3 regions of the Lelliottia sp. GFLA7 genome follow, and region 3 is predicted to be linked to each of the others. Evidence: predicted binding sites of a transcription regulator. Region 3 holds the regulator's gene; each other region holds the start of a gene.
The links. Region 3 encodes sigma-54, which starts transcription at its own class of promoters, with help from an activator protein. Its sites were predicted from a motif close to GTTGGCACANNTTTCGCTNT; they were not measured.
Positions count from the first base shown of each region.

Region 1 (10,181 bases), on a different contig from region 3:
ATCAGGTAATCCAGACGAATACGGCCTTTGCCGTCAGGGATCATGTCTTTGACATCGCCCTTACGCTCGCCCATTGCCTGCATCACAGAACCCTGGTGCTGTTCTTCGATGTCCAGCGTCACGTTCTCGAACGGCTCTTGCAAACGGCCGTCGATCATACGGTTGATAACTTTCGGACGGGACACAGCCAGTTCGAAGCCTTCACGACGCATGTTTTCGATAAGAACGGACAGGTGCAGCTCACCACGACCGGATACACGGAACGCGTCCGCATCTTCGGTTTCTTCAACACGCAGTGCCACGTTGTGCACCAGCTCTTTGTTCAGGCGGTCAAGAATCTGACGAGAGGTAACATATTTACCTTCTTTGCCACAGAACGGAGAGGTGTTGACGTTGAAGAACATGGTAACTGTTGGTTCATCAACAGACAGCGCTGGCAGCGCTTCGACATTTTGCGGATCGCAAAGGGTGTCGGAGATGTTCAGTTCGCCCAGACCGGTGATCGCGATGATATCGCCCGCTTCAGCTTCGGTGGATTCAATACGCTCCAGACCGAGGTGAGTCAGTACTTTACCGACTTTACCGTTACGTGTTTTACCTTCGCTGTCGATCAGAGTGATCTGCTGGTTAGGTTTCACACGGCCACGTTTGATACGACCGATGCCGATTACGCCAACGTAGTTGTTGTAATCCAGCTGGGAGATTTGCATCTGGAACGGACCGTCAAGATCAACGCTCGGTGCTTTAACGTGGTCAACGATAGCCTGGTACAGCGGGGTCATGTCTTCCGCCATATCAGTGTGTTCGTTGCCCGCGATACCCATCAATGCTGATGCATAGATGATTGGGAAGTCGAGTTGCTCGTCGCTTGCATCCAGGTTTACGAACAGGTCGAAGACCTGATCCACAACCCAGTCAGGACGCGCGCCAGGACGGTCAACTTTGTTGATAACCACGATTGGCTTCAAACCATGGGCAAATGCCTTTTTGGTTACGAAGCGCGTCTGCGGCATTGGGCCATCCATTGCGTCAACGACCAGCAGAACGGAGTCTACCATGGACATTACACGTTCAACTTCACCACCGAAGTCGGCGTGCCCTGGGGTATCAACGATGTTGATACGGTAGTCATTCCATTTGATAGCGGTGTTTTTAGCGAGGATGGTAATCCCACGCTCTTTCTCCAAATCGTTGGAGTCCATCACGCGTTCGGTGGCTTCCGCACGATCATTGCTGAACGTACCGGATTGCTGTAGCAGCTTGTCAACCAGGGTAGTTTTACCATGGTCAACGTGCGCGATGATGGCGATATTACGCAGATTTTCGATCACAACTTTGCCTCAGGCATTTAGAAATAGCGCGTTATTGTACACGGATTAATCGCAGGACTAAACAGGATCACAAACATCCTCCGCAAACAAGTATTGCAGAGTTGCTTTGTGATCGCTTTCACGCAGCGTAAAAAGTGCACTTTAACGGAAATCGCACCATTATGGTGCTCAATGTTCACATCGAAGCACTATAATGGTGCAATGTGACGTTCGTGGTGCAGGTCGTTTGCACTATGGTGTGCATGATAGCGCCTTTTGGGGGTAATTTGAAAGTTGGCACAGATTTCGCTTTATAAAAATACGGCAAAAAGATGGCGACAACGCCAGCCTTACACAGAATTGAAGACCTCGTTACCACGACGACAATGACCAATCCGGGAGAGTTAAGTATGTCCGCTGAACACGTTTTGACGATGCTGAACGAACATGAAGTGAAGTTTGTTGATCTGCGCTTCACCGATACCAAAGGCAAAGAACAGCACGTCACAATTCCTGCTCACCAGGTAAATGCCGAATTCTTCGAAGAAGGCAAAATGTTTGACGGCTCCTCTATCGGTGGCTGGAAAGGCATTAACGAATCCGACATGGTGCTGATGCCAGATTCAACGACTGCGCTCATTGACCCGTTCTACGAAGAGTCTACCCTGATTATCCGTTGCGACATTCTTGAGCCAGGCACGCTGCAGGGCTACGATCGCGACCCACGCTCCATCGCTAAACGCGCTGAAGAGTACCTGCGCTCTACTGGCATTGCAGACACCGTTCTGTTTGGGCCAGAGCCAGAATTCTTCCTGTTCGACGACATTCGTTTTGGTGCGTCCATTTCCGGTTCCCACGTGGCTATCGATGATATCGAAGGCGCATGGAACTCCTCCACCAAATACGAAGGCGGTAACAAAGGTCACCGTCCTGGCGTGAAAGGCGGTTACTTCCCGGTTCCTCCGGTCGATTCTTCACAGGACATCCGTTCTACCATGTGTCTGATCATGGAAGAGATGGGCCTGGTGGTTGAAGCTCACCACCACGAAGTGGCGACGGCGGGCCAGAACGAAATCGCAACCCGCTTTAACACCATGACCAAAAAAGCGGATGAAATTCAGATCTACAAATATGTGGTGCACAACGTTGCTCACCGCTTCGGTAAAACTGCGACCTTTATGCCAAAACCAATGTTTGGCGACAACGGTTCCGGTATGCACTGCCACATGTCCCTGTCCAAGAACGGCGTAAACCTGTTCTCTGGTGACAAATATGCGGGTCTGTCTGAGCAAGCGCTGTTCTACATCGGCGGTGTTATCAAGCACGCTAAAGCAATCAACGCCCTGGCAAACCCAACGACCAACTCCTACAAGCGTCTGGTCCCAGGTTATGAAGCCCCTGTTATGCTGGCTTACTCCGCGCGTAACCGTTCTGCGTCTATCCGTATCCCAGTGGTGGCATCTCCGAAAGCACGTCGTATCGAAGTGCGCTTCCCGGATCCAGCCGCTAACCCATACCTGTGCTTCGCAGCACTGCTGATGGCGGGTCTGGACGGCATTAAGAACAAGATCCATCCTGGCGAAGCCATGGATAAAAACCTGTATGACCTGCCGCCAGAAGAAGCGAAAGAGATCCCACAGGTTGCAGGCTCTCTGGAAGAAGCACTGAACGCGCTGGACGCCGACCGTGAGTTCCTGACGGCGGGTGGTGTGTTCACTGACGATGCAATCGATGCTTACATCGGCCTGCGTATCGAAGAGAACGACCGCGTACGCATGACTCCGCACCCGGTTGAGTTCGAGCTGTACTACAGCGTTTAAGTCAGCATTAAAGAAAACCCTATTCGGCGGATTTCTTGTCGCAGCAAGGCGGCAACTGAGTAAATCTCCGGGGCATAGACAGCTATGTGGCCGGGGTTAACGAAGGTTGCCAACGCAGTGGTGGCGAGAAAGACGCGAGAAGATTTTTGTTGCCGTGGAAACTTTCAGCCCATCTTCGGATGGGCTTTTTTCTCCACCAACAGACTGATCTGACGCGCTTTTCACGACGAAAAAGCTATACTGCACTAAATTAGTGCACCTACTCCAGGAGACTGCTGAATGGCAACTGGCGCGCTGCCCGATGCTGGGCAGATCCTCAATTCTTTAATCAACAGTATCTTACTTGTCGATGATGAGCTGGCGGTCCATTACGCCAACCCTGCGGCGCAGCAGTTGCTCGCCCAAAGCTCACGCAAATTATTCGGCACACCTTTACCGGAACTGTTGAGTTATTTTTCACTGAATATCGCGTTGATGCAGGAAAGTTTGGCTGCCGGTCAGGGGTTTACCGACAACGAAGTGACCCTGGTTATCGACGGACGCTCGCATATTCTCTCGTTAACGGCGCAACGCTTGCCGGACGGCCTGATTTTACTGGAAATGGCGCCGATGGATAATCTGCGTCGGCTCAGCCAGGAACAGCTTCAGCATGCACAGCAGATTGCTGCACGCGATCTGGTGAGAGGCCTTGCCCACGAAATCAAAAACCCATTAGGCGGTTTACGCGGTGCAGCACAGCTGTTGACCAAGGCGCTGCCAGACCCTGCGCTGGCGGAATATACCAACGTCATCATTGAACAGGCCGACCGCCTGCGCAATCTGGTTGACCGTTTACTTGGGCCGCAGCAGCCGGGTATGCACGTAACGGAAAGTATTCATAAAGTGGCGGAGCGGGTCGTGAAGTTGGTGTCGATGGAGCTCCCACCTAACGTCAAACTGATTCGCGATTACGATCCGAGCCTGCCGGAATTACCGCACGATCCCGACCAGGTTGAGCAAGTTCTGCTGAACATCGTGCGCAATGCTCTTCAGGCGTTAGGCCCCGAAGGCGGCGAAATTGTTTTACGTACCCGCACGGCATTCCAGCTGACACTACACGGCGTGCGCTATCGCCTGGCGGCGAGAATCGACGTTGAAGACAACGGGCCGGGTATTCCATCGCACCTTCAAGATACGCTTTTCTACCCGATGGTGAGCGGCCGTGAAGGCGGCACCGGGCTTGGGTTGTCCATTGCCCGCAATTTGATCGATCAACACTCCGGCAAAATTGAATTTACCAGTTGGCCGGGTCATACCGAGTTTTCGGTTTACCTGCCAATAAAAAAATAAGGTGACGACGATGCAACGAGGGATAGTCTGGGTAGTCGATGATGATAGTTCCATTCGCTGGGTGCTCGAACGCGCGCTTACCGGAGCAGGATTAAACTGCACCACCTTTGAAAGCGGTAGCGAAGTGCTTGACGCGCTCATCACCAAAACCCCGGACGTGCTGCTTTCTGATATTCGCATGCCGGGAATGGACGGGCTTGCGTTACTGAAGCAAATCAAGCAGCGCCACCCGATGTTGCCGGTCATCATAATGACCGCACATTCCGATCTGGATGCGGCCGTGAGCGCGTACCAGCAGGGTGCATTTGATTATTTACCCAAGCCGTTTGATATCGACGAAGCGGTAGCGCTGGTTGAGCGCGCGATCAGTCATTATCAGGAACAGCAACAGCCGCGCAATGCGCCAGTGTTTGGGCCAACGACCGATATTATTGGCGAAGCGCCTGCCATGCAGGACGTGTTTCGCATCATTGGGCGTTTATCGCGCTCATCCATCAGCGTTTTGATTAATGGTGAGTCCGGGACCGGTAAAGAGCTGGTTGCCCACGCCCTGCACCGCCACAGTCCGCGTGCGAAAGCGCCGTTTATCGCGCTGAATATGGCGGCGATTCCAAAAGACTTGATCGAGTCGGAACTGTTTGGTCACGAGAAAGGGGCCTTTACCGGTGCGAACACCGTTCGTCAGGGGCGCTTTGAGCAAGCCGATGGCGGGACGCTGTTCCTTGATGAAATCGGTGATATGCCGATGGATGTGCAGACTCGTCTGTTGCGCGTACTGGCCGATGGTCAGTTCTATCGCGTCGGCGGTTATGCGCCGGTGAAAGTGGACGTGCGTATTATCGCCGCGACGCACCAGAACCTGGAGCAACGCGTTCAGGAAGGCAAATTCCGTGAGGATTTGTTCCACCGCCTGAACGTTATCCGCGTTCATCTGCCGCCGCTGCGCGAGCGCCGTGAAGATATTCCCCGTCTGGCACGCCACTTTTTGCAGGTTGCTGCCCGCGAATTGGGTGTGGAAGCCAAACTCCTGCATCCGGAGACCGATGCTGCATTAACTCGTCTCGCCTGGCCCGGAAACGTGCGCCAGCTTGAAAACACCTGCCGCTGGCTCACCGTGATGGCTGCCGGTCAGGAAGTGTTGATCCAGGATTTACCGAGTGAGTTGTTTGAAGCGACAGCCCCAGAGAGCAGCAACGGGCAGTCATTGCCCGATAGCTGGGCAACGCTTCTGGCGCAATGGGCGGATCGCGCGCTGCGTTCCGGTCATCAAAATTTATTGTCAGAGGCACAGCCAGAGATGGAGCGTACGTTGCTGACGACCGCACTTCGCCACACTCAAGGGCACAAACAGGAAGCGGCTCGACTGCTAGGTTGGGGGCGAAATACCCTGACGCGTAAGCTGAAAGAGTTAGGAATGGAATAAGTAAAGTTCAAACCGGAGGCTTGTGCCTCCGGTTTATTGCTTAAATGACTCTTGAGAACTGCTGCAGTCGTGCCTTCTGGCGCAGATAGGCGTCAAAACACATGCAGATATTACGAATTAATAAGCGCCCTTTCGGCGTCACCTGAATCGCTTTATCCGTCACATCCACCAGCCCATCTTTCGCCAGCGGGGCGATCAGCTTCAAATCTTCGGCAAAATAATCAGAAAAGTTAAGATCCCATTGCGCTTCTACTGGCTCAAAATCGAGGCGGAAATTACAGATAAGCGCCTTAATAACGTCGCGGCGAATACAATCGTCACGCGTTAAAGCAATCCCGCGCCACAGCGCGTTCCCGATGTCATCCACCTGCTGATAATACTGCTTCAGCTCTTTCTGGTTTTGCGCATAGCAGTCGCCGATCATACTGATGGCGGATACGCCCATGCCCAGTAAATCGCTGTCGCCCTGAGTGGTGTAGCCCTGGAAATTACGATGCAGCACGCCTTCGCGTTGGGCGATGGCCAGCTCATCATCCGGGCGGGCAAAGTGATCCATACCGATAAACTGATAGCCAGTTTCCGTCAATGACGTGATGGTTTCTTGCAGGATATCGAGCTTCTGCTGCGCAGACGGCAGGTCAGCATCTTTGATTTTACGTTGCGCCGCAAACAGCGTTGGCAGATGCGCATAGTTAAAGACACTCAGGCGATCGGGATTCAGCTCTGCCACACGTTTAAGGGTGAAGGCAAAGCTTTCAGGCGTCTGCTTCGGCAGGCCATAAATCAGGTCAATATTGGTTGAGGTAAAACCAATTTCGCGAGCATGGTTCAGGAGAGCAAAAATAAAATCTTCATCCTGCTCGCGGTTAACCAGACGCTGGACCTCTTTGTTGAAGTCCTGGACCCCCATACTCAGACGGTTGAAGCCTTCGGCGCGCAGGTGATCGACGACATCCAGTTCAATTTCACGCGGATCGACTTCAATAGAAATTTCGGCATCAGCATCGAACCGGAAGTTTGCCCGCAGCAGATCCATCAGGCGGCTGATTTGTGCTTTATTCAGATAGGTCGGCGTACCGCCGCCCCAGTGCAGCTGGCTAACGTGACGGCCAGCAAAAAGCGGTGCGCGGTGCAGAATTTCCTGCTCAAGGGCATCAAGATAGTGGTCGGCTTTATGCTGCTGGCGAGTCACGATCTTATTACAGCCGCAGAAATAGCAGAGCTTGTGGCAAAAAGGGATGTGAACATACAGCGAAAGCGGGCGCTCAGGATAACGCACCACGGCTTGCTGAAAATCAGCCTCACTGAACGTTTCGGCAAACTCCAGCGCAGTCGGATATGAGGTATAACGCGGCCCGGAATAGTTATATTTTTGGATCAGGGCCAGATCCCAGTCGATGCTCAGTACAGACATGTTCACTCCTTCCGATGGTGTCGCATTCGTATACGGCGGCCCGTTTTTACCCCATTGCGGGTCATCATTCGGGTGCGCAACAACCTCTGTCGCCGCGACAACCGCCGTAGTTTAACGAATAACCACACCAGATAACATATAACCGGAAGGGTTATAAGCAGGACGATAGAGCCTGCCGGGTGCAAATGTTAGTTTCCACCTTTCAGAAGACGCATCATGTCGTCTTGCTTCTCTTCTTCTTCGTCGTCTTCATCATCTTCATAAGAAAGACCGAGCTGCTGCATCAGTTCATCAATACGGTCTAGTTTGGCATCGACCCATTTCTGCTCATCAGCATTCAGTTTTTCGCCTGCTTCAAGGCGTTCCAGCAGCGCGTCCAGGCGCTCATCATTCTCCAGCATATCCAGCTCAGCCTGCGGTGAAAGCATAGGTTTCTCGCTCTTGGGTTTGTGCTGCTTGACGACTGGGGTGTCCGTCACGCCCAGTGGAATTGGCGTTTTACTGCCAATGCGTGGATCTTTCTGTTTGCTGTTTTGTGCAGCAGAACCTGATGCACTGCTACCATTCGCACGGCTCCCCGCAGAATGCCCACTGTGCTTTTTAACACGTTTGCGATCGCGTGCTTCCTGATTCAGTTCTTCACGTGTTTTGCGGTGCGCTTTTGTCGGGCGTTTCGCGCCCGCTGCAGAGGTCGGTTTTTTCATGATGTCTTATCTTTAAGCCGTTTTATTCAGTATAGAATTGCGGCGAAATCTAGCAGAAAGCAAGCAAAGAAAAAAGGCGACAGAGCAATCTGTCGCCTTTTTTCCTGACTCACCACCCTAAACGGGTTTTACAATCCCTGTTCGCCAACAACTAACCCTGTTTATCCTTTAGCGCAATCATCCGTGATACGGTTCCATTTCCCTTTTAAACGCCTCCTGGCGTGTCGTCCTTGTAATCCTGAGTCTTCGCCTCCTGGCGCTCCTGACCCTCATCCTTAAGTCATAATCCTGATGGCATCCTCGCCGTGGGTGCTACTTTACCTTTTTCAGTTCTTCTGACAAGTAACGAAAGTGTACAAAAAAGGATTTTAGGAAAAATACTTAAAAACAACTCTTTGATTTTAAATGGATTGGTTATTTTAAAGCCTGGCATTAGTCTGAAATGTCCCATAGATATCATGGCGGATATCTCACAATGGAGAAGGTGTTAACGTACGCCGCATTCGCGAAGGGAAAGCCTTTTGCCTGCATTCAGGTATAATCCCTTTCAGAATAAGAATTTTGGAGACAAGTACGTGACTAACTGGAACTATCAACAGACGAATTTTGTCACCAGTGCGCCTGATATTCGCCACTTACCCCCTGATACCGGGATTGAAGTGGCGTTTGCGGGCCGTTCTAATGCAGGGAAATCCAGCGCCCTCAATACGCTGACTAATCAGAGAAGCCTGGCGCGTACCTCAAAAACCCCAGGGCGTACTCAGCTTATTAACTTGTTTGAAGTGGCTGAAGGCAAGCGACTGGTTGATTTACCCGGCTACGGCTATGCGGAAGTTCCAGAAGAGGTAAAACTCAAATGGCAAAAAGCCCTGGGTGAATATCTTGAAAAACGCCAGTGCCTGAAAGGTCTGGTTGTGCTGATGGATATCCGCCACCCGCTGAAAGATCTCGATCAGCAGATGATCCACTGGGCGGTAGCGAGTGAAATCCCAGTTCTAGTGCTATTGACCAAATCCGACAAGCTGGCCAGCGGAGCGCGTAAAGCGCAGCTCAAGATGGTGCGTGAAGCCGCACTGGCATTCAACGGTGACGTGCAAATTGAGACGTTTTCATCGCTGAAAAAGCAAGGCGTCGATGTTTTACGTCAAAAGCTAGACAGTTGGTATAACGGGCTGGAACCCGCTGTAGAAGCGGAAGAGTGATAAGAAGCGCGGCGATGTCCGCGCTTTTTTTTTGCCGAAAATTTTCTTTGCCGCAATAAAAAACGCCCCAGTCATTACTGACTGGGGCGGCTAAAATATTCAGCCAAATCCGATTACGTGAAGTAAAAGGTCTGAAAGATAGAACATCTTACCTCTGTACCCTACGCGAATAACTCTACTCTTTTTTTATCGCTGGACAAAGCATTTTTTGTAGTTTTTTTTCACTCTTTACATAGGTAAATCTAATGAATGTCACATAATGCACACTGTTATGTTGCTTACTTACATAAAAAGCGCATTACGCATCGAATCATTAGTGAGCCAAGTCCCAGTTTTCACCGCTTCCTACTTCCACCAGCAACGGCACATCTAATGTCATGCTGCCTTCCATCAGTTCATGGATCTTTTTAGAAACGGCTTCCAGATCTTCATGATGAACTTCGAACACCAGTTCATCGTGTACCTGCATGATCATGCGCACGCGCGGTTTGTCTTTTTCAAGCCAAGCATCCACTGCAATCATTGCACGTTTGATGATGTCGGCTGCCGTGCCCTGCATCGGTGCGTTGATCGCCGCTCGCTCTGCTCCAGCTCGACGAGCTGCATTGCTTGACGTGATGTCAGGGAGATAAAGGCGACGGCCGTCCAGCGTTTCGACATAACCTTTTTCCTTCGCCTGCGCGCGCGTGCGTTCCATGTATTCCAGAACGCCTGGATAACGCTCAAAGTAGAGGTCCATGTATTTTTGCGACTCTTTGCGCGGAATATTTAGCTGGCGAGAAAGGCCAAACGCGCTCATGCCGTAAATCAGACCAAAATTGATCGCTTTCGCACTACGGCGCTGATCGTTGGTCACGCTATCCAGTGGCAAACCAAAAACTTCTGCTGCAGTCGCGCGATGGATATCTTTGCCTTCGGCAAATGCGGTCAGTAAGCCTTTATCCCGCGACAAATGCGCCATGATGCGCAGTTCAATTTG
Region 1 covers NZ_JBWLAQ010000012.1:6,238-16,418, reverse strand. The annotation lists gene typA (ribosome-dependent GTPase TypA) at 1-1,331, opposite strand, end outside; gene glnA (glutamate--ammonia ligase) at 1,721-3,130, shown strand; gene glnL (nitrogen regulation protein NR(II)) at 3,410-4,459, shown strand; gene glnG (nitrogen regulation protein NR(I)) at 4,470-5,882, shown strand; gene hemN (oxygen-independent coproporphyrinogen III oxidase) at 5,923-7,296, opposite strand; gene yihI (Der GTPase-activating protein YihI) at 7,485-8,000, opposite strand; gene yihA (ribosome biogenesis GTP-binding protein YihA/YsxC) at 8,576-9,202, shown strand; gene spfP (small protein SpfP) at 9,302-9,349, opposite strand; gene polA (DNA polymerase I) at 9,516-10,181, opposite strand, start outside.
Region 1: a site for sigma-54 is predicted at 1,604-1,623, ahead of glnA (glutamate--ammonia ligase). Genes of this name have one in related genera too.

Region 2 (10,181 bases), on a different contig from region 3:
TCGAGGCAAAGATACCGGTCATGATGCAGCCAACAATGCCGCACACGCCGTGCACACCGAACACGTCGCAAGGGTCATCGACACGCAGAACACGTTTCAGTGCAGTCACGCCCCACAGACCAGCCAGACCGGCAACCAGACCGACGATCAGCGCTCCACCTACACCCACATAACCACAGGCTGGCGTGATACCGACCAGACCAGCAATCGCACCGGAACACGCGCCCAGCAGAGACGGTTTACCACGTACCACCCACTCGCCCAACACCCATGAAAGGATTGCGCCCGCGGTTGCGACAACGGTGTTCACAAAGGCCAGAGCGGCGATTTCGTTCGCGGCGCTCGCAGAGCCAGCGTTGAAGCCAAACCAGCCAAAGTACAGAATCGCAGTGCCCGTGAAGACCATCGGCAGGTTGTGCGGTTTGAACGCTTCTTTGCCAAAGCCCACACGCTTGCCAACAAGGTATGCACCCACCAAGCCTGCTACCGCGGCGTTAATGTGAACAACCGTACCGCCTGCAAAGTCCAGCGCGCCATGGGAAGCCAGCAGACCGCCGCCCCAGACCATATGCGCAATTGGCACGTAAGAGAGCGTCAGCCACACCACCACAAAAATTAGCACCGCTGAGAAGCGAATACGTTCCGCTAGTGCGCCGACAATCAGGCCAACCGTAATCGCGGCGAAAGACCCCTGGAACGCGACGTGGATGTACTGATAGAAACTGCCCATCAAGGCGGTCAGTTCAATATTTTTCAGCATCACCCAGTTAAAGTTGCCGAAGAAGGCGTTGCCTTCACCGAACGCGAGTGAATAACCGTAAACCACCCACAGCACACAGACCAGCGCGAACGTCACGGCAACCTGGGTCAGCATCGACAGGACGTTTTTACCGCGGATCAAGCCGCCGTAGAACAGCGCGATGCCCGGAATAGTCATGAACAGCACCAGCGCGGTGCAGATCATCATAAAAGCGTTATCGGCTTTATCAGCCACCGCAGGGGCTGCCATCGCCAGGCCCGGCAGCAGTGCCAGAGACCCCAGAGCCAGTTTGATTGTTGTTTTCTTCATTTTCTCGATCCCTATCACTGTGTGCCAGGAGTTACTTACAGTGCCGCTTCGTCAGCTTCGCCCGTACGGATGCGAATGACGCGCTGCAATTCGGCAACGAAAATTTTGCCGTCGCCAATTTTGCCGGTGTAGGCCGCTTTGCTGACCACATCAATCACTTCATCAAGCTGATCGTCAGCAATCGCCACATCAATCTTCACTTTAGGCAGGAAGTTGACGCTGTATTCTGCTCCGCGATAGAGCTCCGCATGACCCTTCTGACGCCCAAAGCCTTTCACTTCGGTGACCGTCAGCCCCTGAATACCCATTGAAGACAACGCTTCACGCACGTCTTCGAGTTTGAATGGTTTGATGACAACCGTAACCAGCTTCATAGATCCCCTCCAGTCAGAATTCAATAATGGCCGCAGCGCTTACGAAAGAGATATTGCAAGCGCTGTGCCAGAGTTGAAAAAGAGGACAAAATCAGGCTGGAGAGGTGAAGCGAGGGAGGATTTTGGTCTTAACGAAAAAAAACGCACCATGACAGTGCATGATGCGTTGTATTTTTGCACCAACAGAAAATCCCTGTTAGCGATGTGCTTAATTCTGGTGCATCACGCGCTCAGTGATTCCTCTTCACGCGTGCTGGCGGCCAGCTCTTCACCGGCGAGCTGCAACTGATACATTTGCCAATAGCGCCCTTTGGCCTCCAGCAGCTGGCGGTGATTCCCGCGCTCAACGGCTTGCCCGCGATGTAGCACCAGAATGGTGTCCGCATCAACAATCGTCGAGAGGCGGTGCGCAATCACCACAAGCGTGGTGTGCTCTCTGACGGCAGCCAGCGCCTGCTGAATGGCCTGCTCGGTACCCGAATCAATACTGGCAGTCGCTTCATCCAGAATCAGCACCTGCGGCGTCTCTATCAGCACGCGCGCCAGCGCCAGCAGCTGTTTCTGCCCGACGGAAAGCGTATTCCCCTGCTCACCGAGCATCGTGAAGAGTCCATCGTTCATACCGCGAACCAGATCGGCGAGCTGGACTTTCTCCAGCACTTCCCAGACCTGTTCTTCCGTAAAAGGCCGTCCCAGCGTGACGTTGGCAAAGAACGAGTCGGCCATCACCACCGGATCCTGCTGCACCATCGCGACCCCTTTGCGCAGCACGCTGTGACTCAGGGAGGCTAGCGGTCGGCCATCAATGCGGATTTCGCCGTGGCTCAGCGGATAGTAGCCCATCAATAAGCTTGCGAGCGTACTCTTCCCACTCCCCGTGTGCCCCACCAGCGCCACAAAGCTGTGCGACGGGATTTCAAGGTTGATGTCCTGAAGCACCAGCCGATCCTCACGATAGGCGAAGGAGACATTTTCAATCGCAATTGAGCCGCTTTGCAGCTCACGCTCATCATCGCCATAGGTCTGACGTGGGCGATCCATCAGCTCAAATACGCGTTCACCCGCCACCACCGCCTGTTGCAGCATGGATTGCTGCGTTGTCAGCTCGATCAACGGCTCGTTGAGACGCCCCAGATAGCTAATAAACGCATATAGCACGCCGACTTCAATTGTGCCGCCGGAGCCAAAACCAAACAGCATCAGCAGGCCACACAGCACCAGCGCCGAAAACAGGCTCAGGAGCGGACGCAGCAGGAAGCCATCCAGACGCAGCGTTTGCATTCGCGCCATGTAGTGCGAGCGACTCGCCTCGCCCATGCGCTCGCCAAAACGCCCCTGCTGGCGGAACTGTTGAATCACGCTCATACCATTAATGACTTCGTTGAAGCCGTCATTAATATCGGCGAGATAGGCGCGCAGTCGACGCACAATAGGCGTGCTGTAGCGCTGATAAATCACCATCACAATCATCACGGCCGGGAAAATAGTGATCGCCACCAGCGCCATGCGCCATTCGAGGCTGAACATTGCCACCAGCATAGCGCCAATCAATGCAGCGCTGCGCAGAACCGTGGCCACGACGGTGACGTACAGATCGCGGATCACTTCGGTGTCATTGGTGACGCGCGAAATCACCTGCCCGACGGGTTGGGTATCGAATTCACTCAGCGGCTGGCGCAGCGCGGCGTCCATAACGTCCGTACGTAGCTGCTGCACAACGCCAACCGCCGCCTGGTTAAACAGCAGCGATTGCGCATAATGCAGCGAGGCGGCGAGCAGCTGCAGGCCGATATAGGCCACACCCAGTCCGGCCACCAGCCCCAATGGCATGTAGCTTTTCGCGACCATATTGTCGATAAAATAGCTGATCAGCAGCGGACCGCTGACTTCGGCAATCGCCGCTATCCACAGCATCACGACCGCAATAGAAAGCGGTTTACGCCATGGCGAACCGTAGGCCAGCAGACGTTTTAGCGTCGGCCAAAGTTGCACGAATTTACGCATCGGTGGCCTCCTCATTCAGATCTGGCGCATCATTCAACGCTGCTTCCAACTGCTGATAGCGATACATATCGCGATACCAACCCGCCTGTTCGGCAAGCTGGTCGTGATGTCCGCGCTGGGCGATATGCCCGTGCTGCATCACCAGAATTTCGTTCGCTTCGGTCAATGCCGATAAGCGGTGAGCGCTGATGATCACCGTGCGTCCCTCACCCCACTGGCGCAGGTTGTGCAAAATCTGGTGTTCCGTCCGACCATCAACGGCAGAAAGGGCATCGTCCAGAATCAAAATTTCGGCGTTGAGCAGTAACGCGCGGGCAATGGAAATGCGCTGTTTCTGCCCGCCGGAGAGCATCACGCCGCGCTCGCCAACTTCGGTTTCATAACCTTGCGGCAGGCGCAGAATATCGTCGTGGACGCTGGCAAGCCGCGCCACATGCTCAATCTCTTCTTGTGTCGCATTCGGATGTCCCAACGCAATATTGTTCGCCACCGTATCGGAGAACAAAAATGGCGTTTGGCTGACGACCGCCAGGCGGCTGCGCCAGGCGTCGAGCTGCAAACGCGTCAGCGGGAGATCGTGAAAACAAATCTCGCCCTGCGTGACATCAAAGTGACGCTGAATCAGTGACAATACGGTACTTTTCCCCGCACCTGTCGGGCCGCAGATCCCCAGCATTTGTCCCGGACGCAGCGTGAAGTTCACGTTCTCAAGCGTCGGTTTTTCGGTTTGCGGATAGGTGAATTGACGGATGGCCACGTCCAGCACACCACGCCCTTCCGGGACGGATTCGGTGCCGTCGTTAACGACGGGCGCTTCGGCGAGCATCGCGCGAATACGGCTGTACGCCGCGCTGCCGCGTTCGACAATGTTAAACATCCACGCCAGCGCCAGCATCGGCCAAATCATCAGGCCAAGATACATGGCAAAGCTGGTCAGTTGGCCGAGCGTCATGGAGCCGTTGACGACCATCCAGCTTCCGCCGCCGATCGCCAGCAGGTTCGCCGTACCGATGGCGATATAAATCGTGGGATCAAACCGGGCGTCAATCCGCGCCACGCGCAGGTTTTTCGCGCCGGTGTCCGCGGCATCTGCGGCAAACAGCGCCGACTGGCGATCCTCAAGACCAAAGGCTTTGATCATCCGGATGCTGGTCATGCTCTCCTGGGTTCTGTCGTTCAGCGATGAGAACGCCGCCTGCGCCAGCTTGAAACGCTCGTGCAGCTGGTCGCCATAGCGCTTGATCGCCAGCGCCATAATCGGCATCGGCAACAGCGCCAGCAGCGTAAGCTGCCAGCTGATTTGCGTCGACATGACAATCAGCACCGCGCAGCCCATCACCAGCGAATCCACCAGCGTTAAGACGCCTTCCCCGGCGGCAAAGACCACGCGATCCACGTCGTTGGTGGCGCGCGCAATAAGATCGCCGGTGCGATGGCGAAGGTAAAACTCAGGATGCTGACGGCTCAACTGGCGATAAAAATCCTCGCGCAGCTCGACGGCCAACTGATAGGACGCACCGAACAGCAGCACGCGCCAGACGTAGCGCAACAGGTAGACAATCACCGCGGTCAGGACCAGCGTGCCGATCCACATCATCACCCGTGCGGTGGTGTAATGTTGTTCCGTGACGCCATCCACCACATATCCCACCACTTTGGGCGGAATCAGTTGCAGAATGGCAATGATAATAAGCAGGGCTACTGCGCCGAGATAGCGTCGCCACTCCCGGCGGAAGTACCAGCTTAATTGAGCAAATAATCGCACGCGGTAAATTCCTGAAGGTATTGTTCCGGCAAAGTCCGGATGTTATTCAATGGGTAAAGCTGTGGTGTATTTTATCTGTTCCATGGCAAAACTCGAGGTGACATCCGAGAGGCCCGGTACGCTGTTGACCAGCCGTTTGTAGAAATCATCATAGCGTTTCATGTCCGCCACCTGGACGCGCATCAGATAGTCATACTCACCCGCCATGCGCCAGAACCCGAGCACCTCTGGCATCTCCGAGACTTCGGTGACAAATCGGCAGTACCAGTCGCTACTGTGATGCTGCGTTTTTATCAGAACAAACGCGGTCAGTCCAAGCCCCAGTTTTTCGGGATCCAGCAGGGCCACTCGGCCCAGTAAAACGCCGTCATCTTCGAGACGTTTGAGTCGTTTCCAGCAGGGCGTGGTGGTCAGATTAACGGCATCAGCGAGTGCCTGCAAAGAGAGGGTGCAGTCCTTTTGCAGCAAAGAGAGCAGCTTGCGGTCAATTTTATCTAACATACCCCACCTCACAGAGAATATTTTTCTCCTGACATTCTATTTTAAAGGCCAGATAGCAACAATTTTTTCCGTGCTATTCGCTATGCTGGGCACAAAATGACAAACGGATTCCTACGATGAATAGCTCTTGGGTCAAACATGCGATTAGCGAGATCAATGCAGATTATCAACGTTCGGCGGATACGCATCTGATTCGCCTCGCGCTGCCGGGTTTTGCAGGCATTCAGCTCTATCTAAAAGATGAAAGTACTCACCCTACGGGCAGCCTCAAGCATCGTCTGGCGCGATCGCTGTTTTTGTATGGTTTGTGCAACGGCTGGATCAAAGAAGGCACAACGATCATTGAATCGTCATCGGGTTCAACGGCCGTGTCAGAAGCCTATTTCGCGCGCCTGCTTGGCCTGCCGTTTATCGCCGTGATGCCCTCCTGTACCGCGAAACGCAAAATCGAACAGATCGAATTCTACGGCGGCCGCTGCCACTTTGTGGAAAGCGCCTGCGAGATTTACGCCGCCTCGGAAATGCTCGCCCGTGAGCTGAACGGTCACTATATGGACCAGTTTACGTTTGCCGAGCGTGCGACCGACTGGCGCGGGAACAACAACATTGCTGACAGTATTTTCCGTCAGATGAACAATGAGCCGCACCCCCAGCCGTCGTATATCGTCATGAGCGCCGGGACGGGCGGCACCTCGGCGACGATTGGCCGCTATATACGCTGCCAGGGCTATGACACTCAACTGATGGTGGTTGATCCGCAGAATTCTGTGTTTATGGATTACTGGCAGAGCCGCGATGCCACGCTTCGCAGCCCAGTGGGCAGCAAAATCGAAGGGATTGGCCGCCCGCGCGTAGAGCCTTCTTTCATTCCTGATGTCGTCGATGAGATGTTGCGTGTGCCAGATGCGGCAAGCGTGGCGACGGCACACTGGCTGGAAACGCAGCTTGGCCGCAAAGTGGGCGCGTCAACCGGGACCAATATGTGGGGCGTTCTGCACCTGGCTTCACGGATGCGCGAGGAAGGCCGCACCGGTTCTATCGTTACCCTGCTGTGCGACAGCGGCGAGCGCTATCTCGACACCTATTACAACGCAGAGTGGGTGAAAACCCATATCGGGGATATTGAGCCGTGGAAAGCGCAGATCGCGCAGATGCTGAAATAAAAAAAGCCAGACCTCGGTCTGGCTTGCTGGAAGGGTCTCACTATTCGGGGGAATACGGGAGGTTTGGTTGATCCAGCCAATGTGTCAAAAAATGGGACACCGCTTCGTTACGGCAATGCCCGATAACCGGTAGATGGGATAGCTCCGCCATAAGCTGCGGCATCGCATTCCCCATAATCAGACCGCGACCCACGCTTCCCAGCATTTCGCGGTCGTTCATGGCGTCGCCAAACGCCATACAATCCTGCAGGGTTAAGCCCAGGTGGTCGCTCAGCACTGCCAGGGCGGAGCCTTTGTTACATCCCACGGGCAGCACCTCCAGACAATCCATCGCCGAAAACGTGAGATGCGCGCGGCGGCCTAACGCATCGTTAAGCTGAATGCGCAGGCGGCAGAGATCGTCGTGATCGCCGCAGAAACAAATTTTCGTCACCGAGTGCGAGGGAATACGGCGCAAGTCTGTCAGCTGATAGCGAAATCCGCTGTAAACATGGGCATGCAGCAGCTCAGGGATCTCTTTGCCCGTTAACCAACCCGTATCATTGAAGACGTGAATACTCGCCTCGGTCTCCCAGGTACTGTGCAGAACTAAATCTGCGACGTCAGGATCGAGATCCTGACGGTGTAATACCTCACCTTCGACAGAGTGAATGCGTGTGCCATTGCCGGTTATCAGAAACGCATCTAACGAAAGCGCCCCCAGCAAATGGCGCATCTCCAACACATGACGACCGGTGGCAAACGTCAGCGTGATATCACGATCATGCAGGCGCTTCAGCGTGCTCAGAGTTTTATCCCCTAAGCTGTGGTCCGGCATTAAAAGCGTGCCGTCCATATCAAATGCTGCAAGCCGCGCCATGATGACTCCTGAAATGTGATGGGATTATCTTGTGGTTCAGTATTGCCTGAGATATACGGAAGTAATAGTGAAAAGATGACAATAATTGTTCCGGGTTTAATATGCGCCAGCTAAATCGTCTCAACCAATATCAACGACTGTGGCAACCGTCTGCGGGTGCCACTCAACACATTACGGTAAACGAACTTGCCAGCCGCTGCTTTTGCAGCGAACGGCATGTACGAACGCTGTTGCGACAGGCACAGGATGCCGGTTGGCTAAGCTGGCGAGCGCAATCCGGGCGCGGCAAACGAGGGGAGCTGACCTTCCACGTTTCGCCAGACTCGCTGCGCAATATCATGATGGAAGAGGCGCTAAAAAACGGGCATCAGCATAACGCGCTGGAACTGGCACAAATTGCGCCGCAGGAACTCCGCACGCTGCTGCATCCGTTCTTGGGCGGTCAGTGGCAAAACGATACGCCCACGCTGCGTATTCCTTACTATCGCTCGCTTGATCCGCTGCACGCAGGATTTTTACCCGGGCGGGCTGAGCAGCATCTTGTGGGGCAAGTCTTCTCGGGGCTCACACGGTTCAACGGCAACAGTAGCGAACCCACGGGGGATCTGGCTCATCACTGGGAGGTGTCGGCCGACGGGTTACGCTGGCATTTTTACATTCGCTCGACGCTGCACTGGCATAACGGCGATAAGGTCGAGACGGCACAGCTTCAGTCCAGCTTGATAAAATTGCTCGATCTCCCTGCGCTGCGCCGATTGTTCAACAGCGTATTGCGCATCGATGTGACACATCCGCAATGCCTGACATTTGTTTTACATAAGCCGGATTACTGGATCGCCCATCGCCTGGCAAGTTATTGCAGCCGCCTGGCCCATCCCGATCGCCCGTTGACCGGCAGCGGTCCGTTTCGTTTGACGGCATACGAGCCTGATTTGGTCCGGCTCGTATGCCACGAGCAGTACCACCTCAGTCACCCTTTGCTGAAGGCCATTGAATACTGGATCACCCCGCAACTTTTTGAACAGAATTTAGGCACCAGCTGTCGCCACCCCGTGCAAATCGCCATTGGTGAGCCGGATGAACTGGCCAATCTGAGTCTGGTCAGCAGCAGTACCAGCCTGGGATTCTGTTATCTCACGCTGAAACAAAGCCCGCGTCTTAGCCAAATGCAGGCGCAGCGGCTCATCACTATCATCCATCAAACCACGCTGCTGCATACGCTCCCGCTGGATGAAAACCTGATTACGCCTGCACAGGAGTTGCTGCCGGGCTGGACTATTCCCGGCTGGCCAACGCTGAATACGGTCGCGCTGCCTGAGACGCTGACCCTGGTTTATCATTTGCCCGTTGAACTTCATTCCATGGCAGAGCAGCTCAAACGTTATCTGGCCAATCTGGGCTGCAACCTGACGGTCGTTTTTCATGACGCCAAAACCTGGGACGTATGCAGCGCGCTTGCCGATGCCGATCTGATGATGGGCGACAGGCTGATAGGTGAAGCGCCGGGCTATACGCTGGAGCAATGGCTCCGCTGCGATACGCTGTGGCCGCACCTGTTAAGCGCGCCGCAATATGCTCATCTCCAGGCGACACTGGATGCGGTGCAGATACAGACTGATGAGCAAGCGCGTCATGCGGGGCTGAAAGCCATCTTCACAAATCTAATGGAAAATGCCGTACTGACGCCACTGTTTAACTATCAATATCAAATCAGCGCTCCGCCAGGGGTTAACGGTATCCGCCTTAACACCCGTGGCTGGTTTGATTTCACGCAGGCGTGGCTTCCGGCGCCAAATACGTGAAGAAGCTGGTCGGCGCGATTATCAGACGTTACCATGACACCTTTACCGTTACTGATGAGATTATTTATGAAACGTGCCGTCGTCGTGTTCAGCGGAGGACAAGATTCCACCACCTGCCTGATTCAGGCTTTGCATCAATATGATGAAGTGCATTGCGTCACGTTTGATTATGGTCAGCGTCATCGGGCAGAAATCGACGTGGCTCGGGAACTGGCGCTGAAGCTTGGTGCACGTGCGCATAAAGTCCTGGACGTTACGCTGTTAAACGAACTGGCCGTCAGTAGCCTCACCCGCGACAGTATTCCCGTGCCCGACTACGAACCCGATGCCGACGGCATTCCGAATACCTTCGTGCCTGGTCGCAATATTCTGTTCCTCACGCTGACAGCGATTTATGCCTATCAGGTGAAAGCCGAAGCGATCATTACGGGCGTCTGCGAAACCGATTTCTCCGGCTATCCAGATTGCCGTGACGAGTTCGTTAAAGCGCTCAACCATGCCGTCGATTTGGGTATGGCAAAAGTGATTCGCTTCGAAACGCCGCTCATGTGGCTCGATAAAGCTGAGACCTGGGCGCTGGCAGATTACTGGGAAAAACTGGAACTGGTCCGCACTGAAACGCTAACCTGTTATAACGGGATTAA
Region 2 covers NZ_JBWLAQ010000001.1:1,050,959-1,061,139, forward strand. The annotation lists gene amtB (ammonium transporter AmtB) at 1-1,069, opposite strand, end outside; gene glnK (P-II family nitrogen regulator) at 1,105-1,443, opposite strand; gene AC07RN_RS05090 (SmdB family multidrug efflux ABC transporter permease/ATP-binding protein) at 1,666-3,447, opposite strand; gene AC07RN_RS05095 (SmdA family multidrug ABC transporter permease/ATP-binding protein) at 3,440-5,212, opposite strand; gene AC07RN_RS05100 (Lrp/AsnC family transcriptional regulator) at 5,255-5,713, opposite strand; gene AC07RN_RS05105 (PLP-dependent cysteine synthase family protein) at 5,830-6,876, shown strand; gene cof (HMP-PP phosphatase) at 6,917-7,735, opposite strand; gene AC07RN_RS05115 (SgrR family transcriptional regulator) at 7,837-9,537, shown strand; gene queC (7-cyano-7-deazaguanine synthase QueC) at 9,604-10,181, shown strand, end outside.
Region 2: a site for sigma-54 is predicted at 1,496-1,515, ahead of glnK (P-II family nitrogen regulator). Genes of this name have one in related genera too.

Region 3 (10,181 bases):
GATTTACCTGCGTGGTCGGATAACGTGGGTGAATGGGTTGAAGAGATGAAGCAGGAATGGCAAAACGATGTTGCCGTGCTGAAAGCGTGGGTGGAAAGTACAAAAAAATGACCCCGGATAAACCGGGGTGCGCGAAATACTGCGCCAACACCAGGGAAATCGTGGCCGCGCCTGATTCTTTGTGTTGTTTTCGCATGGACGCTGCCTTAAGAATGAGGCCGCACGCAGTTAAGATAGCAAATCTTAAATGATTTGTTACATGAATCAGTGAAATGTGTGAAGCATAGCGTTTTAATCAGAATTTTTAATATGCTTCAGACGGTTGGAGAGAAGGAACAGCAAGATGACAAAAGTGGGTGTAGTGCTGAGTGGGTGCGGCGTTTACGACGGTGCAGAGATACACGAATCCGTTTTGACGCTGCTTGCGCTGGCTAAACAGGGCGCAGAAGCCGTTTGCTTTGCGCCGGATAAAAATCAGGTGGATGTGATTAACCATCTGTCTGGTGAACCGATGTCTGAAACGCGTAATGTACTCATCGAAGCCGCCCGTATTGCCCGAGGCAATATCTTGCCGCTCGCGCAGGCAAATGCTGATGAACTGGACGCTCTGATCGTTCCCGGTGGGTTTGGCGCGGCAAAAAATTTGAGCACCTTCGCCAGCCAGGGGAGTGAGTGCCACATCGATAGCGCGTTGCAAGCGTTGGCTCAACGCATGCATGCGTTGGGAAAACCGCTGGGCTTTATGTGCATCGCGCCCGCCATGCTGCCAAAGATTTTTGATTTCCCGTTACGTTTGACCATTGGCACTGATATCGACACGGCGGAAGTGATCGAAGAGATGGGCGGGGAACATGTGCCTTGTCCGGTCGACGATATTGTTGTCGATGAAGACAATAAGATCGTGACCACGCCAGCCTATATGGTGGCGCAAAACATCGCAGAAGCTGCAACCGGTATTGATAAGCTGGTTGACCGTGTGTTGGTTCTGACCCAGTGAGTCAAAAACGTTCTCCTGTCGCATGGGCGAAGCGAATCTTCATTCGCGTGGTGCTGGCGCTGGCCGTTTTCTGGGGCGGCGGCATCGCGTTGTTTAGCATTATGCCCGTGCCCTTTTCGGCGGTGATGGTGGAGCGTCAAGTCAGCGCATGGCTAACCGGCCATTTCGGTTATGTGGCGCATTCCGACTGGGTGAGCATGGACGAGATTTCGCCATGGATGGGGCTGGCGGTGATTGCGGCGGAAGATCAGAAATTCCCGGAACACTGGGGATTTGACGTTTCGGCAATCGAGAAGGCGCTGGCGCATAATGAGCGGAATGAAAAACGCGTACGCGGCGCATCGACTCTTTCACAGCAGACGGCGAAAAATCTGTTTTTGTGGGATGATCGAAGCTGGGTGCGAAAAGGGCTGGAAGCCGGGTTGACGGTCGGGATGGAAACGGTCTGGAGTAAAAAACGCATCCTGACGGTGTACCTGAATATTGCTGAGTTTGGCGACGGGGTGTTTGGTGTCGAAGCCGCAGCACAGCGCTATTTCAATAAGCCCGCCAGTCGTCTGAGTCAGTCAGAGGCGGCGCTGCTGGCCGCCGTATTGCCTAACCCCATTATCTACAAAGCGAATGCGCCATCGGGATACGTCCGTAGTCGCCAGGCGTGGATTATGCGCCAGATGCGTCAGCTTGGTGGGGAAGGGTTTATGACCAGAAATAAACTGTACTGAGTGAATCTCAAGCCCCTTGGATGCATGCAAGGGGCGAAGGGCAAACCGCTAAATCAGTCCTCGTCAAAGCCTGAGTTAAACAGCGCAACGACCGCTTCCAGCGCCTCAACTTCTTGCGGACCGGTGGCTTCGACTTCAATCTGGCGACCTTTGGCGGAATCGAGCATGAGTAGCGCGATAACGCTGTTGGCTTCGGCTTCGGTGCCTTCGTCGTTACGCAACAACACTTCAGCGTCAAAACCCTGCATCAATTCAAACAATTTCATCGCTGGACGGGCGTGCATGCCCAGCTTGTTGGTGATCTCAACGGTATGTTTTACGGTCATGTTTTGCGTTTTTCCAGCGTGCGATGACGAGACTGAACGTTTTTACCGCGTGAGCGGAAATAGTCGGCCAGCTGTTCAGCAATATACACCGAACGATGTTTACCGCCGGTACAACCAATGGCTACGGTCAGGTAGCTGCGGTTGTTGGTTTCCAGCATAGGTAACCATAGCTCAAGGTAGCTTCGCGTCTGGTATATAAAATTGTGAACTTCTGTATGTCTGTCGAGGAATGCTGCGACAGGCTTATCCAGACCGGTCATTGGGCGCAGTTTAGGGTCCCAGTGCGGGTTGGGTAGGAAGCGCACGTCAAACACATAATCCGCATCGATAGGGATCCCGTGTTTGAAGCCAAACGATTCGAATACCATGGTGAGCTCACGCTCACGTTTGCCCAGCAAGCGGGTGCGCAGCATTTCGGCCAGTTCATGAACCGACATCTCGGAGGTGTCGACAATCAAATCGGCACGGGAACGCAGCGGCTCCAGCAAATCGCTCTCTTCGTCGATAGCGCTCTCAAGGGAGAGATTTTTGCTGGAAAGCGGATGCAAACGTCGGGTATCACTGTAGCGACGAATCAGCGTGTTGCGATCGGCATCCAGGAACAGCAATTGCGGAGTGAAGGTTTCTGGCAGGCTGCTCATCGCCTGCTCAAAGACTTCCGGCGATTCCGGCATATTACGGACGTCGATGCTGACGGCAGCTGAAATTTGTCTGTCAGCTAGCGTACGCGCCAGTTCTGGTAGCAGCACGACCGGAAGGTTATCGACGCAATAAAAACCCATATCTTCGAGTGCTCGAAGGGCCACGGATTTCCCCGAGCCCGAACGACCGCTGACGATCATCAGCACCATGTTCCGTTTCTCCTCGCGCCTGCAGATGTGGAGGCCATCTTGTGGTTACGCATCATCCTGATTGCCTTCCGCTTCGGTGATAATTTGATACAGTTCCTCATCACTTTGAGCTGCGCGCAGACGGCGGCAAATTGTTTTATCTGCCAGACGCTTGGCCACAAGCGAAAGCGTATGCAAATGGGTTTTGGTCTGGTCAGCAGGCACCAGCAGAGCGAAAAGCAGATCGACGGGCTGGTTATCGATCGCATCAAAAGCGATCGGCGTTTCCAGTTGGACAAAGACGCCCACGGCGCGCAGTGTGTCCTCCTCCAGCTTGCCATGCGGAATGGCAATACCATTGCCGATACCGGTACTGCCCATTTTTTCACGGGTCAGAATGGCCTCAAACACCACCTGAGGTGGCAGGCTTAACTGTTTTGCGGCCAGTTCACTGATGATTTCCAGAGCGCGCTTTTTGCTCTGGCAGTGAACGCCACTGCGGGTACATTCCTGGTTAAGGACATGACTTAATTGAAGACCGGAATCGTTGTTCATCATAATTTCACCTAAGCGCTAACTGTACAAATGGCCTGTTGTGTATCACAACAGGCCGCCCTGCACCCGTTAACTGCTCGGACAATTAGTGTTGTTTCAGTTTATCTTTATGTTTATTAAGCTGTCGCGCAAGTTTGTCAATCAAGCCGTCGATAGCCGCGTACATGTCTTGCCCTTCCGCACTGGCATGGATTTCGCCCCCGTTTATGTGCAGGGTTGCGTCCGAGATATGAGTCACTTTCTCCACTTTCAACACAATGTAGACCTGATTGATCCTCTCGAAATACTGCTCCAGCTTGGCGAATTTTGTATTCAAAAAGTCGCGTAAAGCCTCAGTGATTTCGACATTGTGTCCTGTGATGTTGAGCTGCATAGTGTCTTCCTTATCGGTTGTGTCAAACCAGTTGTTTACGCTGGTTAGACGGCGGAATGGATAAAGACTCTCGATACTTCGCAACAGTACGACGTGCCACCATGATACCCTGATCGGACAGCATGGTGGTTAACTTACTGTCACTCAGTGGCTTCGCGGGGTTTTCCGCGGCGATCAACTTCTTAACCAGAGCACGAATTGCCGTCGACGAGGCTTCGCCGCCGCCTTCGGTATTCACATGACTGGAGAAGAAATACTTAAGCTCAAAAATACCACGCGGGCTGTGCAGATACTTCTGCGTGGTCACACGCGAAATGGTCGATTCGTGCATCTCAACGGCTTGAGCAATATCTGCCAAAACCATCGGTTTCATAAATTCTTCGCCCTGCTCAAAAAAGCCTTGCTGCTGTTCCACAATGCAGCGACTCACGCGTAGCAGCGTATCATTTCGGCTTTCGAGGCTTTTGATCAGCCATCGCGCTTCCTGAAGATTGCTACGAATATATTGATTGTCGGAGTCGTTCCGCGCACTGGTGCACATGGAAGCATATTGCTGGTTGATTTGCAGGCGGGGAATGCTGTCGGAATTGAGTTCTACGGTCCAGAGACCGTTGTGCTTTCGGACCAGAACGTCAGGAATCACATATTCGGGTTCGCCGGTTTGGATCGATTGCCCCGGCCGGGGATCGAGCGACTGGATCAGATTCACCGCTTCCTTCAGTACATCTTCTTTGAGTCGCGTCACGCGCATCAGGCTGCGGAAATCATGATTCGCCAGCAAATCCAAATGTTCGCTGATAATCAGTCGCGCTTCGTCGAGTCTTGGCGTCTCTTTTGCAAACTGAGAAAGCTGGATCAGCAAACAGTCGCGCAGATCCTTTGCTGCGACGCCGACAGGGTCAAAGCGTTGAATGCGCTTGAGAACGGCTTCGATCTCGTCGAGTTCGATTTCGCTATCACCCATGCTTTCCAGAATTTCGTCCAGGGTCACCGTTAAATACCCGGTGTCATCCACGGCATCGACAATGGAAGTGGCAATCGCGCGATCGGTTTCGGTGAAAGGGGTCAACTCCACCTGCCACATCAGGTAATCCTGTAGCGACTGCGTGGTCTCACCCTGATAAACCGGTAACTCATCATCCTGATAATCAGCGCGCGTTCCGGAAGGGGTTCCAGCGGTGTAAATTTCATCCCAGCTGGCATCTAGCGGTAACTCGTCAGGCATCTCTTTTTGCTCAAGGGCATCTGCCGTATCGAGCGTTTCGGTATCCTGCTTTTCCTGGGTATCTACCTCTTCATGAAGATCGGTTTGCTCCAGCAGTGGATTACTGTCCAGCGCTTGCTGCAGTTCCTGCTGAAGTTCTAACGTTGACAGTTGCAACAGACGGATCGCCTGTTGTAACTGTGGCGTCATCGCCAACTGTTGGCTGAGCCTTAATTGCAAACCTTGCTTCATGTTCAGGGCGTTTTTCTCCGGTCCTGCGTAACTTAACCTCTACCCTATCAGAGTCTGAAGTCTTCCCCAAGGTACACGCGCTTAACATGTTCATCTTCGAGGATTTCGAGTGGCGTGCCGTGAGCAATTAAATGACCCTGGCTGACGATATACGCGCGCTCACAAACGGCCAGCGTTTCACGCACGTTGTGGTCGGTAATCAGCACACCGAGACCGCTGTCGCGCAGATGTTCGATAATGCGTTTAATGTCGATAACGGAGATGGGGTCGACGCCTGCAAATGGTTCATCCAGAAGGATAAATTTCGGATTGGCTGCCAGGGCACGAGCAATTTCTACTCGGCGGCGTTCACCCCCCGAAAGTGCCTGGCCGAGGCTGTCGCGCAGGTGTTCGATATGGAACTCTTCCATCAATTCGTTGGCGCGATCCTGACGCTGCTCAGCGGTCAAATCGTCACGGATTTGCAGGACGGCCATCAGATTGTCGAACACGCTTAGACGGCGGAAAATAGACGCCTCCTGCGGCAGATAGCCAATCCCGCGACGCGCGCGAGCGTGCAGCGGCAGCAGGCTAATGTCTTCATCATCAATGATGATGTTGCCCGCATCGCGCGGAACAATGCCAACCACCATGTAAAAGGTGGTGGTTTTACCTGCACCGTTAGGACCCAACAGGCCAACAATTTCGCCGGAGTTAACGGTCAGACTGACATCTTCCACGACGCGGCGGCCTTTATAGGCTTTGGCGAGGTTTTTTGCAGTTAATGTTGCCATAACGAATTAGTTACTCTTTTTCTGTGCGGGAGCCTGGGTTTTCCCTTTGTCCTGCAGCTGAGACGGAACCAGTACGGTTGTCACGCGCTTACCTTTCTCGCTGGATGCCTGCATTTTCTGCTCTTTCACCAGATAAGTGATCTTATCGCCGGTGATGTTGCTGTCCAACTGCTCTAGATAAGCATTGCCGGTCAGGATGACAAGGTCCTTCGCCAGCTCATAGTGCATGTGCGAGGCGTGGCCTTTAACCGGCTTACCGTTATCCTGCATTTGATAGAACGTTGCCGGATTGCCGTAGCCATCAATAATTTCTTTGCCTTGTTCACCGCCAGGACGGGTGACAACCACTTTATCGGCATTGATTTTGATGGTGCCCTGCGTCATCACGACGTTGCCCGTGAAGGTCACAACGTTCCCCTGCATATCAAGTGACTGAGTGTCAGACTCGATATGAATAGGTTGCTCAGTATCTCCTGTCACCGCAAGGGCAGGGAGACTGGCGGCCAGCAGCGCGCTGGCGATAACAAAATTAAGGCTGAGTTTGTTTATTTTGAATTTCATATGAGGTTCTAACCTTTTCAATCAGCTCGGCGTTTTTGCTGCGTAAGTTCCCGCGCATTCTCAAACCGCTGGAATTAAATGTAGTGCCGTATAACGTCACCAGATCTTGCGACGTCACATCCTGAGTCACCAGGTTGATCTGCGCATTATCTGTCGTAATTTTGCGTAGTTGAGAGTCAGCGGTCAGGGCGTTCACTTCTACGTGACCGTACAGATAAAGCATACGGTCATTTGTCAATTTTGCTCTGTCAGATTTGATCGACCAGGTCGGCACCTTATTGGTGTCAAACGTGGTCATGACCGGCTGAGTAAACCACGAGATACCTTCATCGGAAAAATACTCAACGTGCTGGGCAATTAAGCGATAGTTCAGCGCGCCTTCCGGGCTGTAAACCACCGTGTCGCTGTGATCGCTCTTATAGGTCGGATCGTTAGTGGCGACCACTTCTGCTGGCGCATCGTCATTGTCAGCGAGATTCACGCCAATCAATATCAACACGGCCAGTGAAAGCAGAATGATAACCCAACGTCTGGTTTTACTCATATCGATTGCCCTTTGGCCTCATCAAGCTTGCCCTGTGCCAGCAATAACAAATCGCACACCTCGCGAACGGCACCGCGCCCCCCGTTGATCCGGGTGACATAGTCCGCGCGCGGGATCAGCAGAGGATGTGCATCGGCGACGGCGATACTTAACCCCACTTCAGCCATCACCGGCCAGTCAATCAGGTCGTCCCCGACATAGGCCACATTCTCAGGTGCGATGGCCAGTTTCGCCAGTAAATCTCTGAAAGCGACCATTTTGTCAGACTGGCCCTGATACAGATGGGTGATGCCCAATGTCTCACAGCGATCTTCTACCAGTTTAGCCTTACGCCCGGTGATAATGGCAACTTCTATCCCGGATGTGAGCGCACAACGAATGCCGTAACCGTCGCGCACGTTAAATGCTTTCAGCTCTTCGCCGTTATTGCCCATAAAAATCAAGCCATCGGAAAGAACGCCATCTACATCCAGAATCAGCAGACGAATCTTTTCCGCCTGCGTCATCATTTGCGTGCTTACCGGACCATAACAGGTTGCAAGGGATGCACCCGCATTACTCATTGTCTTATCCTTCATTACACTACGCCTGCGCGCAGAAGATCATGCATATGTACCACACCCAGCAGTTGGTCGCCATCGGCAACCATGACGGCGGTAATATGACGGGACTGCATTAGGTTCAAAACTTCGACTGCCAGCGTGGCGGGACGGACTCTGATGCCGCCTGGCGTCATTACGTCGGCGATACCCAGCGTGCGGACATCAACGCCCATATCAAACACACGGCGTAAATCGCCATCAGTGAAGATCCCTTCGATATTCATCTGGTCGTCGCAAATCACCGTCATGCCGAGATTTTTACGCGTAATTTCCAGCAAGGCGTCGCGCAGCGGGGCATCTTTACTGACGCGAGGGATCTCTGCGCCCGTATGCATAATATCATTTACCCGCAGCAGTAGCTTACGTCCCAGCGCACCGCCAGGATGAGAGAGCGCGAAATCTTCTGGCGTGAAGCCTCGTGCTTCAAGAAGCGCAACGGCGAGGGCATCTCCCATCACCAGCGCAGCGGTCGTGCTGGAGGTCGGCGCAAGGCCGAGTGGGCAAGCTTCTTTCGGCACTTTCACGCATAAATGAACATCGGCCGCGCGCGCCATCGTGCTTTCTGGTCGGCTGGTCATGCAAATGAGCGGGACGTGGAGTCGTTTCAGCACGGGAATCAGCGCCAGAATCTCGTTGGACTCACCCGAATTCGACAGGGCGATAACGATGTCCTGCGGCGTCACCATTCCGAGATCGCCATGAGCGGCTTCACCGGGATGAACGAAGAATGAGGATGTTCCGGTACTGGCGAACGTCGCGGCCATTTTGCGCCCAATATGACCCGATTTGCCCATGCCCATCACCACGACTTTGCCCGCGCAGGAGAATATTTTCTCGCACGCAAGGCTGAAATCCTGATTAATGTATTGATCTAACTGCGCCAGACCTTCACGTTCAATCTCCAGAACTTCTTTGCCTGCTTTTTGAAAGTCAAAACCCGGTTGCAATTCTATTTGCGACATAATGCGTTCCGTTTACCCAGAGAGAAGAGGCGACAGCCAGTACAGCATCGCCATCCATACGATAAAACCACCCGTCAGCAAAGCACCCGCGCCTTTGCCAATTTGTTGTTTACGTCGCCAGCACAGCAGGGCGAAAATGATACTGACAATGAGCATCACCCCGTAATCGCGCGAGAAGGCCAGCGGATTAAATGCCCCTGGCGCAATCAGCGCCGGTAAACCCATCACGATAGCGATGTTAAAGATATTGGAGCCAATGATATTGCCAATCGCCATATCACCTTCGCCTTTACGTGCGCCGGCAACGGCGGTAGCCAGTTCTGGCAAACTGGTGCCAATCGCAATCACAGTCAGGCCGATAGTGAGCTCACTGATGGCGTAGAAATTGGCCAGTACGGTGGCATTGTCAACGACCATACGCGTGGCCATTGGCATGATAATCAGCGCGATGCCCAGCCACAGCAGGGCGACGGGCAGGGTGCCTTCGCGAGGCAGTTCCGCAACTTGCTCACGCGTCAGGCTGTCATTTCCCTGCTTTTCCGCCAGACGCGCAATTTTAACGATATACAGCAGCCAGATGACCGCCAGCGCAATGAGCAGGATGCCGTCATCCAGCGTGAGTTGCCCGTCATAAAGCACGTAACCTGCCAGCAGGCTGACAATTAACATTAGCGGCAATTCGCGGCGCAGAACATCAGAATGCACGCGAAATGGATGCATCAGCGCGGCGAGGCCGAGGATCAATAATATATTGACGATGTTAGAGCCAATTGCCGTCCCAATCGCGAGGTCAACCTGACCATGAAGAGACGCTGAAGCAGAGACGATAATTTCTGGAAGCGATGTTCCGACACTCACCACGGTCATCCCGATGATAAGGGGCGGTATGCCAAAAAGCCGACACAGGATGGATGCTGCAAAAACCAGGCGGTCAGCACTGTAGACCACTAACAGTAAACCGATTATTAACAGTGCCGTTGCTAAAAGCATCAAAAATCCTTTATTCAGGTATACTCGCCGGTCCACTGAGAATGAATCTCTGGCGCCGCATGCAGTCTGTAGACGTAACGATTCTCTAATTTTGACTTTATGCGTCGGAAAAGTAAAACAAATGCCAGCTTTCGCTAACCTGTACAGGCAATATTCTGCAAAAATGTCGGGTTTAAGGCTGAATTAAGCGCCATGCTTAACCTCAAAGGGAAAGAAAGGAATTTTAAATGAGCCAAACAATGGCGAATTTAGTCGATGTCCGTGACGTCAGCTTCTCCCGCGGCAACCGATTGATCTTCGAAGACATTACATTGACGGTGCCGCGTGGCAAGATCACTGCGATCATGGGACCATCCGGCATCGGCAAAACAACGCTGCTGCGTCTGATCGGTGGACAGATCCCGCCAGACAGCGGCGAAATTCTTTTTGACGGCGAAAATGTGCCTGAGATGTCGCGAACGCGCCTCTACACCGTGCGTAAGCGCATGAG
Region 3 covers NZ_JBWLAQ010000005.1:79,565-89,745, forward strand. The annotation lists gene arcB (aerobic respiration two-component sensor histidine kinase ArcB) at 1-111, shown strand, start outside; gene elbB (isoprenoid biosynthesis glyoxalase ElbB) at 344-997, shown strand; gene mtgA (monofunctional biosynthetic peptidoglycan transglycosylase) at 994-1,719, shown strand; gene npr (PTS phosphocarrier protein NPr) at 1,773-2,045, opposite strand; gene rapZ (RNase adapter RapZ) at 2,042-2,896, opposite strand; gene ptsN (PTS IIA-like nitrogen regulatory protein PtsN) at 2,942-3,433, opposite strand; gene hpf (ribosome hibernation promoting factor) at 3,516-3,803, opposite strand; gene rpoN (RNA polymerase factor sigma-54) at 3,826-5,259, opposite strand; gene lptB (LPS export ABC transporter ATP-binding protein) at 5,307-6,032, opposite strand; gene lptA (lipopolysaccharide ABC transporter substrate-binding protein LptA) at 6,039-6,593, opposite strand; gene lptC (LPS export ABC transporter periplasmic protein LptC) at 6,562-7,137, opposite strand; gene kdsC (3-deoxy-manno-octulosonate-8-phosphatase KdsC) at 7,134-7,700, opposite strand; gene kdsD (arabinose-5-phosphate isomerase KdsD) at 7,715-8,701, opposite strand; gene AC07RN_RS15370 (calcium/sodium antiporter) at 8,714-9,691, opposite strand; gene mlaF (phospholipid ABC transporter ATP-binding protein MlaF) at 9,919-10,181, shown strand, end outside.